2 regions of the Paenibacillus sp. MMO-58 genome follow, and region 2 is predicted to be linked to the other one. Evidence: riboswitches for the same ligand, from Rfam matches in the RefSeq annotation. Region 2 holds a riboswitch; the other holds the start of a gene.
The links. Region 2 has a riboswitch for cyclic di-AMP ahead of WFJ73_RS16015 (TrkH family potassium uptake protein). Riboswitches for the same ligand answer to the same signal wherever they lie in the genome.

Region 1 (9,894 bases), on a different contig from region 2:
CAGCCGGGAAGAAGTACTTAATGATAAAACTGTAGCAGAGCAAGAAATCACTACGATTCTAAAAAATCTGGATCGTACAAGTGAACAGCTTACGCGTTATAACAAACAAATCGTTTCTTTGCAGCAAAATATAATTAATACCGCTGTACAGCTAAAAGAGATAAAGAACCGTCTAACAGAGCGAAAAAAGCTCCAAGATAATCGTGTTCGGCTCATGTATCAAAATGGTGCGGTCTCCTATATAAATGTTCTATTGCAATCAAATAGTTTTATGGATTTTATTGACCGGATCGAGAGCCTGAAAATCATTATTGCCCAAGACCAATCCATCATCGAACAAAACCAAGCAGATGCAACAAACATTTCCCTAAAGCAAACAAAGATGGAGGAGCAAATGCTTGAGGTCAAGGAGCTCCGTTTACAAACGGATCAGATGATGAGTGAGCTTCGTCTTAAGGAGCAGGAAAAGCAAGTATTAATTGCTTCTTTAGAGCAAGAACAGAAGGCGCTGCTAACGGTATCAAAGGATCAAGAAATTAAACTGTTGGATATGGCCAGAGAAGCTGCTGCACTCAAAGAGAAGAAAAAAACGCTGGAAGAGCAAGCATTAAAAGAAAGTGAGCACGAGGAGCATCAAACCACCATCGATAGTTCACCTTCCAAGGAAACTGAGCTTAGTTGGCCATTCGCTAAAACCTATCCCATTACATCTCCGTTTGGAGACCGGGAAGATCCGATAACGGGGGAGAAGGACACTTTTCATAAGGGGATTGATATTGGGGCGCCAGGAGGAAGGGACATATTAGCTGCCCAATCAGGTACGGTCTTGCTGGCAAGATGGACAAGCGGATATGGAAACACGGTTATCATTGATCATGGAAACGGCATGTGGACGCTGTATGCCCATATTCGTATGAACGGAATAAAAGTGGAGGAAGAAGAAAAAGTTAACAGAGGACAGAAAATTGCCGAAGTAGGATCGACAGGGAATTCAACCGGCAATCATCTCCATTTTGAAGTCAGAATCAATGAAGAAGTTCAAAATCCAATGGATTATTTATAAGCATACGTTGTCATAAGAATTTTATTTCCTACACAATATCATCAAATGTGAATTGTATCATGGAATAGAAATCGACAATGATATCGAAGAGAGGAGCTGATTTGTCATGATGATGGATTATATGACAGGAAACTCTTCTATGATGCAAATGTGTATCATGATGGCTATTGCAGGGATCGTGCTTGTTGTAATACTTGGCTTAACTATTTATTTCATCATTCGTAAATTGCAAATGGGTAAAGTAAAAGACCATCCCCGGATGATCTTAGGCGAGCGTTATGCTAATGGCGAAATCAATCAAGATGAATATTTTGAAAAATTGAAGTGGTTGGACAAATAATCGGGTAGAGAGGAACAGTTAATGAAAAAGAAAGGTTCGGCTATCATGCCTAAAACTTGGTGGGCAGGAGGACTACTCTTAGGAATTTTGAGTGCTGCATTTGTCCAATTAGTAGTGCTGCCGTCTAAAAAAGAAAACGCAAACATCACTCATATTCATGGATTAGGTTTCACGAACGACGGTACACAGCTATTAATTCCCGCACATGAAGGAATTATGGCCTATAGAAATGATCGCTGGAACCCCTTTGAAGGGGACAAGCATGATTATATGGGATTTAATCTTGTTGACGACGGATTCTATAGCAGTGGTCATCCTGCATTAGGGTCAGATCTGGTTAATCCTCTTGGAATTGTTAAAGTTACTAATGACGGAGAAACGATTATCCCATTGGATTTACAGGGTGTCATGGATTTTCATGGGATGGCAGCAGGGTATAAAACGCACGCCATTTATGTCTATAATCCGGAAGCTAATACAAGGTTAAGTACATCGGGCGTATACGTAACATTAGATAACGCGAAAACGTGGAAAAAGAGCGAGTTAAATGGATTGGACGGGCAAATGACAGCAATAGCCGCTCATCCTTCAGACCCTCAAACGGTTGCCATCGGAACAAGCAACGGTGTTTTCTTGTCGAGCAATTATGGCGATCAATTTAAGAAGCTAGCTCTTGAGGAAGAAGTGACTGCCGTAGCATTCGGAAAAAACGGCGATTTATTTATCGGAGGAAAGAAATTATTGTGGCAAATAAACGAAGAAATAAGATCGCTTATTACACCTGCCCTTAACCCGAATGATTTCATTACTTACATCGCCCAAAACCCGCAAATTGAAAACGAAATAGCATTTTCCACATCTGAACGAAACGTTTTCTTAAGTCGGGATAAAGGAATAAGCTGGATCAAAATAGCGGTTAAAGGAATCGGTATATAAAACAAGTAAATATATTATATTCATTCATTCTTTGTCGAATATGAGATTATTCTAATAGAAAATAAGAAGGAATTGGATAGAAAAAAGAGAAATGAATAAACCGAAATAAAAAACAAAACGAAATTTGCCGAATTCCTCTTAAAAAATGGAAACGGGGGATCCACTCTCGGGTGAATTAATCTGCACTTAAGGATTATAGGGAAACCTTCTTCCGAACCCTTAGCTAACCTCGTAGGCATCGAAGGGAGAAACTGTTTTGAAGAAAGTTATTGCTTCACTTGTATTGGGTACTATGTGTTTTGCTTTTGCTGGAAGTGCGTTTGCAAACGGAATGGATATCAAACATGCCGTTGATCAGGTCGTTGGAACTCCTTATAAATGGGGGGGGACAACAACAAACGGCTTTGACTGTTCAGGATTCATCTTATACATATTCAATAAATATGATGTAGATCTTCCACGGACATCCAAGGCACAGGCGCAAGAGGGAATAAAAGTTGCAAAAGAGAATTTAAAACCTGGCGATCTCGTGTTCTTTAACACAGATGGAAAGGGCATATCTCATGCCGGCATATATATCGGTAATGAACAATTCGCTCATTCATCCAGCAGCAAAGGGGTAAGAGTTAGTAGCCTCTCCGAGGACTATTATGAAAAACGGTATGTGACAGCTCGGCGTGTCGTAACAGAAGAAGTTTATGGGGAAATGACAACGAAAAACCATTAAAAAACCGAAAGAAACAAGTCCGTTTACGGGGCTTGTTTCTTTTACTAATTGGCGAAGGAAAGGATAATAGAGGCCGTGTGAGTATTATCCTCTTATGCCCAACAAACCCTTTTCAATTACCATAAGAAATGGCCTGCTTGCCCATGGCTGTCCAACCTAACAAAAAAATATGTTTATTCACTTTTACTTGTTTCTTGCCGCTAAGCGGGTCGTTTAGATAAACGTGATCTTTATCATAGCCAACCAATAGAACGCTATGTTCTTTAAAAGTAGCTTTAATCGTTCCAGTCGGAGAACTCCACGATTTCCAGTCATTTTCCGCTGGTGCACTATAGTTAACTGTGGTCCAAACTACGACCGGGTAGCCGGCTGAAAGCTTCTGTTCCAATTCACTCAAGGAAGTACCGCTTAAATCGACAGCTGTATCGATGTAAGTTTTTAGCAGTTGATATAATGGTTCATGGTAGATACCGTAACCAATTTTCTTGCCGGTAATATCGCCGACAAATCCAATGTTCGGATCTCCCCAGGTTAAAATTTGACCATTCTTACTTTTAATAATCGGTGTATCATCCCGAATAAGCTCCGGGACTAAATCCATTTTATCCTTCTTAATTCCGTAATATTGCAAGAGCATTGTTAAGGATGTTATTTCACAGCCGTTTAACAATTCGGGTAATTGTTTAACTAACGGTGCGGTCAATAGAACGGATGTCTTCCGCTGAGAGGGAGGCAAGTCCTTAGTCATATTAATTGGATCGGTTTCTTTGGGTGGAATTGCTCTAGCAGGTGTGGGTGTTGCCATCAAAGTGCTTGTTTTTTCCTTTTGATTTTGTTCCACGATTAGAACAATACCCAAGATGATGAGAATAATCATGAGAATATTGAAGTATAATAATATCTTTTTCACGCTGAAATCATTCCGTTTCTGCTAATTATTATTCTTCTCTGTTCTTAAAATATACCATAAGGTCCTGCGTTTCTTAAACAATAATTCACTTGAAATTTGGGATGCTTATATGCTTACTATTTCAAAAGTCTAACGTTTAAAAATATAAGAAGAAAAATATATAATTTTAACACAAGGTACAAAATACATCTAGTGAAAAAATATTTATATTTCTAAGATGTATTGCCAAAATAGAAAAAAAACCGCAATTTATCAGGCTTTTTTCAACCAAACAACTCATTGGTGGCGTTTACATGCCAATTTTTGATTATTTCTTGTTCTGACTAATAAAAATATACTTTCCTTGAAACTAACGAAGAGGAGAGACAACATGAAAAACGGAATCAAGACAAAGATCGCACTCTTAATGCTGGCCTTGAGCTTGCCGGCAACATCATTACTTCAGCAAGTTGAAGCAGCCTCATCTTCTGTAGAAGCCAAAAGAAATAAGGTTGTCCAAACCGCACTCTCGCTGGAAAATAAGGTCGAATATGTGAACTGGAGACAAAGACAAGAAACCCGCGCACCCTATAAAACAGACTGTTCCGGCTTTACGTATCTTGCATACAGACTTGCAGATATAGGTGTAAAACTTGTTAATAAAGATGATGATGATCAAGCTAAAGTAGGGCAGAAGGTTGCATGGGGAGATTTTAAAAAAGGCGACTTGATCTTCTTTTGGCTCGACAGCAACGATAAGAAGGATGTCGGTCATGTCGGAATCTATATTGGCGATGGAAAAATGATTCATAACATTACCGCCGAGAGAGATGTTATCATTACAAACATTTATAATAACAGCTGGTACAAAAAGAGATTTATCGTAGCAAGACGAGTAATTAATTAATTCGGATAATATACCGATACCGACTAATGAAGTTGACGAGCCTAAGGATTAGGACTACAATATGTAGTATTAATCCGCTTGAAGGCGAGGTTTTAGTTCTGGATATAAAACGTATGAAAATGCACGAGGATGGACTGAACCGATTTTTCGGCCCTCTTGAGTCGTTAATCATGGATATAGTATGGGAGTATCAAGAAGTAACTGCAAGAAGAGTCCAGGAGTTGTTAGAAACAGACTTATCGTATACCGCAGTAATGACTGTATTAAATCGCCTGCATGAAAAAGGAAATATAGGCAAAACGACCTCTGGAAGAGGCCGTGGAAAAGTGACATGCTATTATGCCCTGCAAAGCAAGGAAGAATTCTTGCAAGAACAAACACGCATCGTTACGGAAGGGCTTATCCATGAATTCGGCGATTTAGTTGTAAATCATATGGTAAATGCCTTGCAGGAAGCAGATCCAAAGTTAATGAAATTGCTTGAAGAGAGAGTTTCGGAATGGAAACGTGATAAATCCAATGAATAGGTATAAGCATCATATTATTTATTCCTTGATGATACTCTGCAGTTTCTTTATTTGGTTTCAAATGCTCTCTTACCTCATACATGAGTTTAGAGGTTTCTCGGTCTTGGGATTTCTGCAATACTGTATCTCGGCAATTCAAGAAGAATCTTATCTCCATGATCTTATATTTGTAAGTCTTTATGGATTGATTGCCTATAGCTTTGGCATGGTTATCATCCGTCTGTTTCAACAAATCCTATCCCAATCGCGCTGGAGAAAAAAGGTTTTAGATTGGAAAGACGATCAATCAACCATTCAACTCCAGAAGAACTATACGACCGGTCGATATCCGATCATTGTGTTGAAGCACGATGGAGATATTGCCATGACTGCAGGAATCTTTTTTTCGAAAATTTATATTTCAACGAACCTGATCAGCCGGTTATCCGAAGGTGAATTACAAGCCGTAATTTGGCATGAATATGCACATTGTCGGCATTATGACCCACTGCGATTATTTTTAGTACGCTTAATAAAGGATAGCTTACCCTTTATTCCGATGTTCAAGAAAGGTTATCATCACATTCAAGTTTGGATGGAGCTACTTGCCGACCAATATGCGATTCGCAAAATGAAAGGTCCTTACGAACTTGCATGTGTGCTAATGAAATGTTCAGAGCGTAAAGATAATAATATGATGGTTACTCACGTTAGTTTAGCTGATGTTGAAATTAATTACCGCATCAAACAACTCCTTTTACCAAATAAAGTGCAAGTCCCATTGTTTGATGTGAAGCCTTTAGTTGTTTCAAGTATTTTTATTATAATATTAAGCGGAGTAGTAGCAAGCAGCTGTTCATGAGCTGCTTGCTTTTTTACATTAATCAAGGTTTATGTCGTTACGCCAACGGCGAACTGAGCGAAGAGGAATTAAAACTACCGTTCATCCTAGTAATTTAATTTGTGGCGCACAGTTTAATCTTCATCGTTTCATCACAATTTTTCGATATAATCAGTTTATCAAAATGAATGGAGGGAAATAAGATGCAATGGTTAAGTATTCTTGCAGTTTTTGCCTGTCCTTTGATGATGCTGTTTTGCATGAAAGGTATGTTCTCCGGTCATAAACACAGCAGTGCGAAAAAGGATTGCCATAATTCTTCAGATCAGGACGTGCAGTCGCTTCAATTAAAAATGGCTGAATTGATGGAACAAAACCATAAATTGACGAAGGAAATCGAAAACTTAAAACAAGCTTCAAATACCGCTGAAAGTCACGGCGACAACCACTCCGCCCATGTGATGAATTAACTTCTATTGACGGAGGTCGATATAAGCCGGACTGCAACAGATATATCTGTTAATTAGTCGTTCGAGGAAGAACGGACAAATTGACACGATTACTTCGGATGCAAAAGACTTTATCGTAAAACCATTTCAAGCAAAAAAATGACACACCCCCGTTGTTGGCCTTGATGATATCGGTCAACGGCGGGGGTGATTTTATTATTTGGCGGATAGTTCGCTTTCTGTTAACCATTGATGGTTCTTAACTGGTTTTCCTCCCGTTGTCGGAGTGTAATCAACCATATAGATTGTTGTTTGCTCTGCTGAATCAATAGTGGCCGTTGCGCCTTTCATCCCTGGCATGTGTTCAACGTTCAACACAACTTCATCCCCCGGTTTGTACGGTTGGTCGTCGCTATCTTTAATATCTTCTTGAATCACCCATTTGTGGTTTGTGACTCTTTCACCGCCTGTTGTTGGTGTATAAGATACAGCGTATACAGTTGTATCATAAGCGCCAACAATCGTCGCGGTTGCCTTATTCATCCCCGGCATATGCTCGGCTTCAATAATCGCTTGACTTCCTACTTCGAATTTCGGGTTCTTAGCTTCCGTTAATCCTTTTGGTGCTTCACTTGAACCGGAATGGTTCATGCCATCCATGCCCGTATTTGTTTCTTGTTGATTATTGTTGTTATTGGCTTTTCCTTGATTATTGGTATTTCCATTACATCCACTTAATGCAATTACAGCCGCGATTCCTATTACAATAAAACTCTTTTTCAAATCGTCTTCACTCCTTATATTTTTGTTGATTCAACAATAATATACCCCGTATAGAATATTTCAAGTGAACGATCTTTGAATAACTTATCCAGTAGGACGCATAATTAAACACTTGAAGGTAAAATAAAAAGTCGCCCCCCAATTGGGCAATGTCATTAAGTTAAGCTCAAAGAAAGACCAGAAATAAAATTGGAATCCGAAACGGCATGGGGAAAGAATCCTGTGCCGTTGTTTTTTTGATGCAAGCTGAGAAAAAACGCACAGCAAACAAGCGGATGGACGATCCGCTTAAAAAAATGTTCATATGAGCCGAATTATGCTACCCTGTAGACGAAGCTAACAAATGATTTATAGCGGATTTTGCGCGTATTCATCTCCCCTGGGCGAAAAGGGCGAATCGGCAAAAGGTTTCTACGAATCAGTGCTTCAACATCGGGCGGGGGTTTATCGTCTCTTGAGCGCAGGAAATGTCTACAAACGTGAACAGCAACCGTAAAGTTGACTTGGTATTGATGCTGTTTATCTTTTTGGGAAATGACGACGTGCGAGGTCATCATTTCAACAAAATTGTACATGATCAATCTTGCGAAAATCTCTTGGGTGACGGACTCTCGTCTTTTTGCGTGGAAATTCGTCAGACCGACGGTGTATTTTAACGCTCTGAAAGAAGTTTTAATGCCCCAACGCATGTTATACATGGACTTAAGTTCATCGGGTGGGAAATCGTCGGCGGAAAGATTGGTAATGACGGTTTCATAAGCGCCGTTAGGCAGGACGAAACGAACAACTCGAAAGGAAATTGGGTAAAACAAGTTCTCCTGCAAATCCAAAAAATCAAAGGTAGATGTGGAAGGGACGAACTTGTAAATTTCAGGATGCGCCTTGACCTCTTTGGTTTGTTTTTTGGTGAGTGTGAGATGAATATCCCGATCAAACTCTCCTCCAGAGGGCAACCGCAGACCCGAAAGAATACCACTGGAGTTCGAATCCTTTACCCGTATGATGTAGTTCCACCCTTTACGTTCAATATGTGTGAAATTGTTGTAACTTTCGTAACCTCGATCGGCAATTACTATGGTCTTGCCTTTGATGGGGGACCGGTCAACCAGAGCTGCCAGCGCTCTACCTTCATTGCCTAGCCTTCGTGGCTGAACAATGGCATCGACATAAAGTCTGTTGCAGAGGTCATAGGCTGCGTTGAAATGCAAAAGGTTATAGCCTTTCGTGTTCGGCTGGCTCTGAAAATAGGCGTCTGTGTCCGTAGGGTCTGTTGCGATATGCAAATCCGAGCCGTCAATGGCAAGTAGACGATACCCACGGTAGTATTTAAGATCCGTATACGATTGCGTAAATTCGTGAAACAAGAATTCCACAGCAGACGGCAGAATTTTATTCCGCTGCTGGACAAAAGCAGAAGTGGTAGCGGTGTTTACGTCATAGCCCTGCGATTCCAAAAGTTCCTTGTAAAGGCTGTTACCGCCCATAGAGATCAGGAGTTGCATAACCGTTTCAAAGGGCAGTTTTTTCTTGCGGGTAAAATCTTTTTCAGGGTTTTTGACATAAGGCGCTGGTGCAGCTGACATTTCTCGTATGAGGGATGTCAGCTTTAGTTTTTAGTGAATTCGCGTACGCATTCATGGGCGAAAACCTCCTTGTTTTTTCAAGGGGCTTCGCCACACATTTCCATCTGCATGTCAAGTCTTATTTCACTTTTAGCGCAAAAAAAAGAGCAGGCTATCTTTCGATAACCTGCTCTTTCGCATGATATTTTGACCTGAACCTTAACTTAATGACATTGCCCAATTGGGAGGAGTTTTGGGAAACAAATACAGTATCTGTGAAAGACAGCCCAGTACCACGCTGGTACTGGGCTTGTTGTAATGCCTGGGCGCTATCTCTAGGGTACAAGTCCAAAATGACGCGAAGGCAGTAGTAGATATTTGCTTAAGGCAAGGGTGTCCACCGCGAGATGGAATTCTGAAGGATGTTGATTCAACGAAAAGGCAATGGAGTTTACTCCAGAAAGCTTTGAACCTCACAAAATCTTCACAATTGTCATCTATAATAATTGAAAACTTTAATGTTAAGGAGAATGGTGCATGCCTCGTGAGAAAAAGGGATTTTCCCTGGGAATTGGTTTTTATTTTACATTAGCACTCATCGTTATTATCGGTTCTGCTATATGGGGGGGCCTGAGAAAAGATAACAAATCGAATTTGGATGTATTGACCCCAGAGTCTATAACCCATCCACATATTTTTAGTTATTCAGCGGATGATACGAGCCTATGGATAGGAACACATACTGGCGTATATGAACTGGTTGATCAAAAGTGGCATCGAACCTTTAAACCGCTCGCGACAAGTGATGTGATGGGGATCGAAACGAGTCCGGATAATCCATTGACCATATTTGCAGCGGGCCATGGATTTGTCAAACGATCTAGCGATGGT
Region 2 (9,894 bases):
TGAATAGAGCAATGCCGAACAACCGGAATATCGCTTCTTCTGAAATGGCTGCGCACCAGGCCATCATCGGCATAAGCCACAGCATATCCGTATTGTAAGGCGACTGCGTAGCATCGCTGGTTGCCCAGGATCCTGCAAGGAACTTCATGGCGACCATAATGATCGCTTGCGCCCCAAGGATAATAGCTGCAAAGAGATAGGAAAGGCCAACGCTGCGCCAGACATGCTCGCCATAGCCTCGCTCGCGGAATCCCGGCCATAAGGGACGTTTTTGCGAGCGCCACATCCCGTCACCGGCGACTAAGGCGAAATAAACGGCAAGACCAACCGGAATCAGCAGCACGACGGTAATCATGACGGTAGCTTTCATCTCGGCATCCGACCGGCTCTGCTCGCCAAAGGTTGCCATGATACCGTCGAGAACATTGAGATTGTTATAAATGTAGAATACGATAAACACCAGGCTGATAAATATCCCGCGTTTAAAGGTCGTGTGCCCTCTGTACAAAATCGCGTAAATAAGCGATAAAACCAGGGAGATGAAGCACATGTACGCCAGGCTGACAACAGACAGCGCGCTGCCCGTCTTTTTCTGGCCTTCCACGTAAGAGACGTAATCGGCCGGTGCTTGGAAAGCTGGCTTGTATCTGGTGATCACTGCTTTATCATCAACAAGGCCTACTCCTATAATCAGCTCAAGAGAAGCGTCTCCAAGCGTATAACCGGTAGGATGCAGCACAGCGTCTCCTTGGTCATTGATGTATATGCTGTCCAATTCTTCCGACCGGAACCCTTTCGTTTCGGCAAAAGCCTTCGCTGACGTTTGAACCGATTGAGCATTGCCGGCAGATTGACCGCCAAGCCAATGCCAGCCTGTAATACTGCCGTTAGTCATATGTACGTAGACATAAGCTTTTGTCCCGTCCTCCAGATCCAGATTGACCTGGAACGTATCGGTCGGGAACTTGGCGTCATATTTATCTTCGAACTTTCCTAGCAGCTCTTCCTTGGAGAAATAACCGTTTGCCAGACTGTCGGTCTGATAAATCGTATGGGCGGCTACGGCTGTTTTGCCGAAATGTTCCTGAACGAACTTCTTAGCGGTTGACTCGGCTTCGCTTTTTGCAATAACTTCAGGTGTTGAGCTTGAGAACAGCTGGTCCCCGGCTGCAGGGCCGAACTGGGTAAAGATGAAAATAATTGCGCCTGCGACAGCAGCCCACAGGAATCTTTTCCAATCATGAGGAGCGATGGAAGGGATCATACAAAACCTCCATTTCGAATTCAGACGATGCTTCGCTACAGTAACAATACCACTATTAACCTGATTTATCCAATGCAGGCGAAAGTGGAGTATGGCAACGGAAAGCGATGAAATAAGGACTTGCAGCCAGTAAGTAACCCTTTGCTTTATAGCATTGCCCGTTTTTGAGCGAATTCCGCTTAATTATCGCTTAAGTTCATTTTGATCGTTTCCGTCGTTTAGGCGTATAATCGTAAACGTCATATTAATCGAATCGTATCAGCCGAGTTTCGTTTTTGAAAACGGGGGAACCAAACCGCTGTCCGGAGCAATCCGACAGCATGGGGTGAATTTCGAGCATTCCGCTTGAATAGGGCTGCCTTTCCAGGCCCGAATCCGTCAGCTAACCTCGTAGGCTGTGTGGAACAGGACTCATCTAGCATGGGAGTTCCCGTGCTTTTTTTTATGCCCAAATGTTGAAAGATCCATTAAAAGGAGACAAGAATGTCCAACTATCTCAATATTCTGAAATGGTCGCCGCCAAGGATTCTTGTCTTTGGTTTTGCCATGATTATCGTGATTGGAGCCGTGCTGCTGTCGATGCCCTTCGCCTCAAGCGATGGCTCGCGCCTGCCCTTTATCGATGCGTTGTTTACGGCAACCTCTGCGACCTGCGTGACCGGCCTTGTTGTTGTCGATACGGGTACATACTTCTCTACCTTTGGCAAAATTATCATCCTCTCGCTTATTCAAATTGGCGGATTAGGCTTTATGACAATGGCCACGCTGATTGCGTTGGTGCTGCGCAAGAGGATTTCGCTTAAGGAACGGCTCATTTTGCAGGAAGCCATGAATCAGACGAGTATGGAAGGGATCGTCCGGTTAATTCGAAGGGTTATTTTCTACTCTTTAACGATTGAGCTGGTTGGCGCTATTCTGTTCGCCGTTCGGTTTGCGTTTGATATGCCGTTGGGGCGAGCGGTTTGGTACGGTGTTTTCCATTCTATCTCCTTCTTTAACAACGCAGGCTTTGATATCTTCGGCCATTTCCGCAGCTTAACGATGTATGTAGGCGACCCGCTCGTTAATATCGTGTCGATGCTGCTCATTATTTTTGGCGGATTAGGCTTTATTGTAATGGCGGATTTGCTGGAGTACCGGAAAAACAAACGGCTCTCGCTGCACAGCAAGGTTGTCCTCTCGACAACCGGCATCCTGATTGCCGTTGGTGCCCTTGTTATCTTTATTTTCGAGTTTTCGAACAGCAATACGATGGGATCACTCAATTGGGGCGAAAAGATTCTGGCTTCCTTCTTCCAGTCCGTTACGCCAAGAACAGCAGGGGCCAATACGCTGGATTATACCCAGCTTCGGCAGGCTACCGTCTTTTTCACCGTTATTCTGATGTTTATAGGCGCTTCGCCGGGCTCTACAGGCGGAGGAATCAAGACAACAACCTTTACCACGATGGTCGGGGCGGTTATCGCGATGATCCGCGGGAGGGAAGATATCGTTCTTTTCCATTACAGGCTTGGAAAGGACCGGATCTTCAAGGCGCTAACGATTACGATGCTGTCGCTCACGCTGGTTATATTTGTAACGATGCTGCTGTCCACAACGGAAGACCAGCAGTTCCTGAAAATTTTATTCGAAACAACGTCGGCGTTTGGCACTGTTGGCCTTACGACGGGCATTACGCCCGAGCTGACGTTTTTCGGCAAAATAGTCATTGCGTTAACGATGTTCGCCGGCCGGCTTGGTCCTCTGACGCTTGCTTACGCGCTTGGACCAAAAACAGAGAAAGAGCTGTACCGGTACCCGGAAGGCAAAATTACGATTGGATAGGGGAATAGAGAGCAAGAATGAAGAACAATCAATTTGTGATCGTAGGCTTGGGGAGGTTCGGCTCCAGTCTTGGAAGAGAACTCATTAAGCTGGGCTACGAGGTGCTGGGAATCGACCGGGATGAGGAAGCCGTTCAGGAGATGAGCAATGTGCTGACCTATACGGTGTCGGCGGATTGCACGGACGAAGAGACGCTGCGATCACTTGGCGTTCGTAATTTTGACTGCGGAGTCGTGGCGATTGGCGATGACATTCAGGCCAGCATACTGACGACTATATTATTGAAGGATTTGGGCGTGAAGCGGGTTGTAGCCAAAGCAATGAGCGAGCTGCATGGACGCGTGCTGGAGAAAATTGGCGTCGACCGCGTTATTTATCCGGAACGGGATATGGGCATCCGGGTCGCCCATCAGCTTGTCTCCCCGAATCTGCTTGATTATATCGAGCTGTCGAAGGAGTATACCATTGCCGAGCTTTCGGTGCCGAAATGCCTGAACGGCAAGTCGCTTCAAGATATGAATTTGCGTGCCAGATTCGGATGCAGCATCGTAGCCATTAACAAGCCTTCCGGTATTATTATTGCTCCTACGGCGACGGATGTGGTGACGGAAAAGGACGTTATGGTCGTAATCGGAACAAACGACCAGATTGAACAGTTTGAAGAAACCATAATCAGGTGATGATAAGGACAGTGGGCGCCGTTAGCGTTCATTGTCCTTTTTGTTGGCTCGCTGGCTGAGGTGGGGAATGGATGGGGCGGGATGGCTCGGCGGGACGGGGTATCTCTTACGGCCGCTGTTGTCATTCCTTTGCACTGAATAGGGTTTACATAGGGGTAGCAAAGGAAGTGACAAAGGCGAACGCTGCGCTCCTCCAGAGATACCCCTTTCCCACCTCGCGCCGCACCCATCCATTCCCCCTGCGAGGGAATGAAAAAGGACAGTGAAGCGCTAAAAAGCGCCAACACTGTCCTCCCTTGCGGGAGCGAGAAGAGCGAAAAGAGTGAAAAGCACAAGAGAACAAGAGAACAAGAGCGAAAGACAAGAGCAACCTCTTTACTGACCCAACTCCGCAATCCACCGCCGAACCGCCGGATGTAAATCGGAAGGGTCATTGTGGATGAGACAAGTCGTTCGCTTGGTTTCTTCCAGCTCACGGATTGGGACAACGACAAGCTCGTTGTCGGCGAGCAACTGCTTGCGCATATAGGAATGCGGGAGCAGGGTTGCCGCGCGGCAGGTATGAAGAAGACGGACAATCGCCTCGAAGGAATCGATCTCCATCCGGACATCGGGCTGAAGATGGTATTTGGCGAATACTTCGTCGGTCAGCTTGCGGTACCATGTGCCTTTGGAGAACAAAATCATCGGCAGCCCGTTTAAATCTTCTATTGAAAGTGGCTCCTCATGCGTAACGGTTACGCTGGTCGGGATAACAAGCAGCAGATGATCGTCAAACAGCGGCACGCAGTGAAGCTGGGAATCTTCAATCATGGAAGCGACGATGGCGATATCCGCTTTATTGTCTCGTACAAGCGTGACAATCTCGTGGGTTTTGCCGGTTACGGCCTTGATATCGAATTCCGGATGACTGGCGTTTAGCGTTTTGATGAAATCGGGCAATGTGGTTTGAAGCGTCGTTAAGCTTGCCCCTATCGTAATGGAGGTTCGTCCCGCAGCGGTGTACTCTGCAACGGAATCCATGTAACGACGGTGCAGCTTGCGAAGGTTCACGGCATACTCGTAAGTCAATTGACCGACGCGGGTCAGCTCAAGTCGCTTGCCTACGCGTTCGAACAGCTTGGCGCCTATTTCTTCTTCAAGCTTTGCTATTTTGCGGGACAAGGCCGGCTGAGACAAATTAAGCAGGCTAGCTGCTTTATTCATGCTGGAATGTTCCACGATGGCAGCAAACATATGAAATTCTTCAATCATTTTGGTCTCCTCGATCGCTTATGTGAATTGGTTATAATAAATTATAATAAATATGCAATTCCATTATAAGCTCAAAAGGAGTAGGATTAAAAGGGTGGCATACACGGAACGTTCACAATTTTAATAACGCCCAAAAAGTGAAGCGCAAGCTTCAATGTTCAATCCTAGTACTTTGCGGGGACCCCATTGCAATAAAAGTCGGGAAATGAAACTTTCGCAAATGGTGTCGACTTTTGTTGACGGACTTAAAAGCCGGGGGTACAATGTAGAATGGTTTGTCAACAGTAAAAAATGTCATGGAGCGACCACAGTCTGGAAAGGAGAAGTATTAATGAAAGGAAATTCGTACTACTGGCGCAAGCTTCACTCTTTGCTTGGGGTGATTCCGCTGGGCATGTTTATCATCGTGCACGCCCTGGCCAATTTTCAGGCGTATGAGCGGGGGCCGGAAGGCTTCACCAGAGCGGTTAACTTTATTAACGGCCTGCCTGTCGTAACGCTGCTCGAGATCTTCGGCATCTATCTGCCGATTTTGTTCCACGGTGTTTACGGTTTGTATATGGCTTATCAGTCGAACCTCAACTCGGGACGTTTCAAATATGAGCGTAACTGGGCATTTACGTTGCAGCGTATTACAGGGGTAATCACGTTTATCTTTATTATCTGGCACGTATTCGAGACTCGCGTGCAGGTAGCGCTTGGCAATGTAACGCATGAAGAGCTTGGCTCGACCATGCATAATATTGCAACTAGCCCTGCTTTGTTCATTCTGTACCTCATCGGTATTCTGGCTGCCGTATTCCACTTCAGCAACGGCCTATGGGCGTTCCTGATCAGCTGGGGTATTACGGTATCTCCGAAAGCTCAACGGGTTTCGGCGAATATCTGCATGGTAATCTTTGTGCTTGTAGCTGCGCTGTTCATCCTGTCCCTCGTAGCGTTTATGGGCGACGAGTTCAAGGAAACGGCAAGTGCCGCATTGGCATTGACCAATATCGGTTAGTAGTATTTAGACAAGGAGCGAAACGTTATGGCTAAAAATAAAATTATCGTCGTTGGCGGCGGTCTTGCGGGCCTTATGGCAACCGTTAAAGCGGCGGAAGCGGGCGTGCATGTGGATCTGTTCTCCCTCGTGCCGGTGAAACGTTCCCATTCCGTTTGCGCGCAAGGCGGCATTAACGGCGCTGTTAATACAAAAGGTGAAGGCGACTCCCCTTGGGAGCATTTTGACGATACCGTATACGGCGGCGACTTCCTCGCGAATCAGCCTCCGGTAAAAGCAATGTGCGAAGCTGCGCCTGGCATTATCCACTTGATGGACCGCATGGGCGTTATGTTCTCACGTACGCCAGAAGGACTGCTTGACTTCCGTCGTTTCGGCGGCACGCAATATCACCGTACGGCATTCGCGGGCGCAACTACCGGCCAACAGCTGCTGTACGCACTGGACGAGCAAGTTCGCCGCTGGGAAGCAGCCGGTCTCGTAACGAAATACGAGCATTGGGAATTCCTTGGCGCCATACTGGATGACGAAGGCATCTGCCGCGGTGTTTCGGCACAAAGCCTGCGTACGATGGAAGTACATACTTTCGTCGGCGACGCCGTTATTCTCGCATCCGGCGGTCCTGGTATCATCTTCGGTAAAACAACGAACTCCGTTATCAATACGGGTACTGCGGCTTCTGCTGCATACCAGCAAGGCGTTCATTACGCAAACGGCGAATTTATTCAAATCCATCCGACAGCTATTCCAGGCGACGACAAGCTGCGCTTGATGTCCGAATCGGCTCGCGGAGAAGGCGGCCGGATCTGGACGTACAAAGACGGTAAGCCTTGGTACTTCCTTGAAGAGAAATACCCTGCGTACGGTAACCTTGTTCCGCGCGATATCGCTACTCGCGAAATCTTCAGCGTCTGCGTTGACGAGAAGCTTGGCATCAACGGAGAGAACATGGTTTACCTTGACCTGTCGCACAAAGATCCGAAGGAGCTTGACGTTAAGCTTGGCGGCATCATCGAGATTTACGAGAAGTTCATGGGCGACGATCCGCGTAAAATTCCAATGAAAATCTTCCCTGCGGTTCACTATTCGATGGGCGGCATGTGGGTTGACTATAACCAAATGACGAACATCCCTGGTCTGTTCGCTGCAGGCGAATGCGAATACCAATACCACGGCGCGAACCGTCTTGGCGCGAACTCGCTCCTGTCCGCTATCTTTGGCGGTATGGTTGCCGGTCCTAAAGCCGTTGAATACATTAAAGGCCTTAAGAAATCGTCTGAAGACATTTCCTCTTCGGTATTCGACCGCGAGAAGAAACGCCATGAAGACAAGTACAACAAGATCCTCGGCATGAACGGTACCGAGAATGCTTACGTAATCCACAAAGAGCTTGGCGAGTGGATGACAACCAATATGACGGTTGTACGCTTCAATGACAAGCTGCAGCAAACGATCGATAAGATCAAAGAGCTGAAGCAACGTTACCAAAACATCAATATCAACGACTCGCTCAAATGGAACAACTCCAGTGTAGCGTTCACGCGTCAGCTGTGGAACATGCTTGAGCTGTCCGAAGCGATGACTCTGGGTGCTTTGCTCCGTGACGAAAGCCGCGGCGCGCATTACAAGCCGGACTTCCCGGACCGTAATGACGAGGCCTTCCTCAAAACAACAAAAGCAACCTGGACGCCTGAAGGTCCGCAAATCTCGTATGAGGATGTTGATACTTCCCTCATCAAACCGCGTAAACGCGACTATACAGCCAACAAGAAGAAAGGAGAATAACAATGGCTCAAACGACAGCAACGAAAACCGTAAAATTCGTTATTACCCGTCAAGACGGTCCGGACTCCGCACCTTATACCGAAGAGTTTGAGATTCCTTACCGCGCCAACATGAACGTTATCAGCGGCTTGATGGAAATTCAGCGTAATCCGAAAAAATCGGATGGTGCAAACACGGCTCCGGTATGCTGGGAATCCAACTGCCTTGAGGAAGTGTGCGGTGCCTGCTCGATGGTCATCAACGGCAAGCCTCGTCAGGCCTGCAGCGCGCTGATCGATAAGCTGGAGCAGCCGATTCGCCTCGAGCCGATGCGCACATTCCCTGTCGTGCGTGACCTTGTTATTAACCGCGAGCGCATGTTCAACGCGCTGAAACGGGTTAAAGCATGGATTCCGATCGACGGCACGTATGATCTGGGCCCTGGCCCTCGTCTGGCTGAAGAGAAGCGCCAATGGGCATACGAGCTGTCCAAGTGCATGACTTGCGGCGTTTGTATGGAAGCTTGCCCGAACGTTAACGATCGCAACAGCTTTATCGGCCCGCAAGCGATCTCCCAGGTCCGCCTCTTCAACGTTCACCCTACGGGTGAAATGAACAAGGCTGAACGTCTGGAGACGCTGATGGAAGACGGCGGTATCGAAGGATGCGGCAACTCGCAAAACTGCGTGCGTTCTTGCCCGAAAGGCATTCCGCTTACGACTTCAATCGCTGCAATCAACCGTGATACGACCAAACAATTGTTCAAAAAATGGCTTGGTTAAGATGGACGCCCTCCGCACAGCGGGGGGCTTTTTCTTGCTCTTACTTGATAATGATAACTATTATCAATATAGTAATGGAGTTAGCGGTGAAAGTCAACTCACGCAAAAAAGCTGCGCGGGACAGGATAGAGACATCCTTAGTCCAGCACAGCTTTTTTTGTTGTACAGCTTTACATCCATTGCTCGCCCCAGCTTTGAATCGATTCGATTACGGGCTGGAGCTCGCGACCCTTCGGCGTTAACTCATATTCGATTCGAACAGGCATTTCAGGATAGACAGTTCGTTTCACGATGCTCTGACTCTCTAGTTCCTTCATCCGATCCGTTAACATTTTGTCGCTCATCTCGGGGATCTGCTCTTTAATTTCCTTGAACCGTTTCGGTCCGCCAAGCATAACCCGGATGATAAGCCCTGTCCATTTCTTACCTAGAATGTCGGCCGCAGCTTCATACTTTGGGCACATAGTTGAATAATCCAACGCGATCACCCCTTTTTCTACCTATATTGTAGCATATGTTCTAAGGAAAAGTAAGTTCGTTAGTATAGCCAAATTTGGGTATTTGCTATTTTTTATTTATTTACTTGACTAAAGTAAGTAACATACATTATGATAAGTGCATCAAAGAGAGCGGCCGCTCTACAAACGAGAAGAGATAAAGGGAGAGGTACTATTATGATAGATACAGGATTATTGATTATACGGGTTATCATTGGTTTATTAATGATTGGACACGGCGCGCAGAAGCTGTTTGGCTGGTTCGGCGGATACGGTCTGAAAGGCACTGGCGGATGGCTGGAATCGATCGGAATGAAGCCTGGCGTATTGATGGCAGCCGGTGCGGGTTTGTTCGAGGTATTGGGCGGCGTACTGTTTGGAGCGGGGCTTTGGGTGGAAGTGGGAGCGGCATTGCTGATCCTTACCATGATTGTTGCGATTGCGAAGGTGCATGGCGCTAACGGCCTTTGGGTTACTCAAAACGGTTACGAGTACAACCTGGTTCTAATTGCCGTTCTTCTTGGCGTAGCCTTCACGGGCGCCGGAGATTTTTCGATCGACGCTTTGCTGAAATAAGACGAATAAGGAAAAGCACCTCAGGTTTCTGCGCGGGCAGACTCCGGGGTGCTTTTCGCGTTGTTAGACATAACGGTCAAATCCGGATGATGGTAAGCCCGGCGATCGTCAAAATAAAAGCGGCCCATTGGGCACGGTTCAGCTTTTCCTTGTAGACGAGTATGGAGCCTGCTGCGACAAGGCGCTGCCGGCTGCGATTGCCAGCCACATCCGTTTGTCATCTCCTACCTGAAATTGTTACACAATTGAA

Region 1: another riboswitch for cyclic di-AMP. It lies ahead of WFJ73_RS22740 (C40 family peptidase); the one in region 2 lies ahead of WFJ73_RS16015 (TrkH family potassium uptake protein).

The regions. Positions count from the first base shown of each region.
Region 1 covers NZ_JBBCVY010000008.1:158,996-168,889, forward strand. The annotation lists gene WFJ73_RS22725 (murein hydrolase activator EnvC family protein) at 1-1,063, shown strand, start outside; gene WFJ73_RS22730 (SHOCT domain-containing protein) at 1,170-1,403, shown strand; gene WFJ73_RS22735 (F510_1955 family glycosylhydrolase) at 1,425-2,339, shown strand; cyclic di-AMP (ydaO/yuaA leader) riboswitch at 2,455-2,592, shown strand; gene WFJ73_RS22740 (C40 family peptidase) at 2,596-3,066, shown strand; gene WFJ73_RS22745 (C39 family peptidase) at 3,179-3,976, opposite strand; gene WFJ73_RS22750 (C40 family peptidase) at 4,347-4,862, shown strand; gene WFJ73_RS22755 (BlaI/MecI/CopY family transcriptional regulator) at 4,976-5,389, shown strand; gene WFJ73_RS22760 (M56 family metallopeptidase) at 5,493-6,230, shown strand; gene WFJ73_RS22765 (DUF2933 domain-containing protein) at 6,413-6,679, shown strand; gene WFJ73_RS22770 (YdhK family protein) at 6,875-7,441, opposite strand; gene WFJ73_RS22775 (IS4 family transposase) at 7,756-9,024, opposite strand; gene WFJ73_RS22780 (WD40/YVTN/BNR-like repeat-containing protein) at 9,541-9,894, shown strand, end outside.
Region 2 covers NZ_JBBCVY010000005.1:476-10,369, forward strand. The annotation lists gene WFJ73_RS16010 (CPBP family intramembrane glutamic endopeptidase) at 1-1,264, opposite strand, end outside; cyclic di-AMP (ydaO/yuaA leader) riboswitch at 1,515-1,676, shown strand; gene WFJ73_RS16015 (TrkH family potassium uptake protein) at 1,748-3,088, shown strand; gene WFJ73_RS16020 (potassium channel family protein) at 3,106-3,768, shown strand; gene WFJ73_RS16025 (LysR family transcriptional regulator) at 4,144-5,022, opposite strand; gene WFJ73_RS16030 (succinate dehydrogenase cytochrome b558 subunit) at 5,354-6,025, shown strand; gene sdhA (succinate dehydrogenase flavoprotein subunit) at 6,053-7,810, shown strand; gene sdhB (succinate dehydrogenase iron-sulfur subunit) at 7,813-8,571, shown strand; gene WFJ73_RS16045 (winged helix-turn-helix transcriptional regulator) at 8,742-9,050, opposite strand; gene WFJ73_RS16050 (DoxX family protein) at 9,246-9,644, shown strand; gene WFJ73_RS16055 (hypothetical protein) at 9,721-9,852, opposite strand.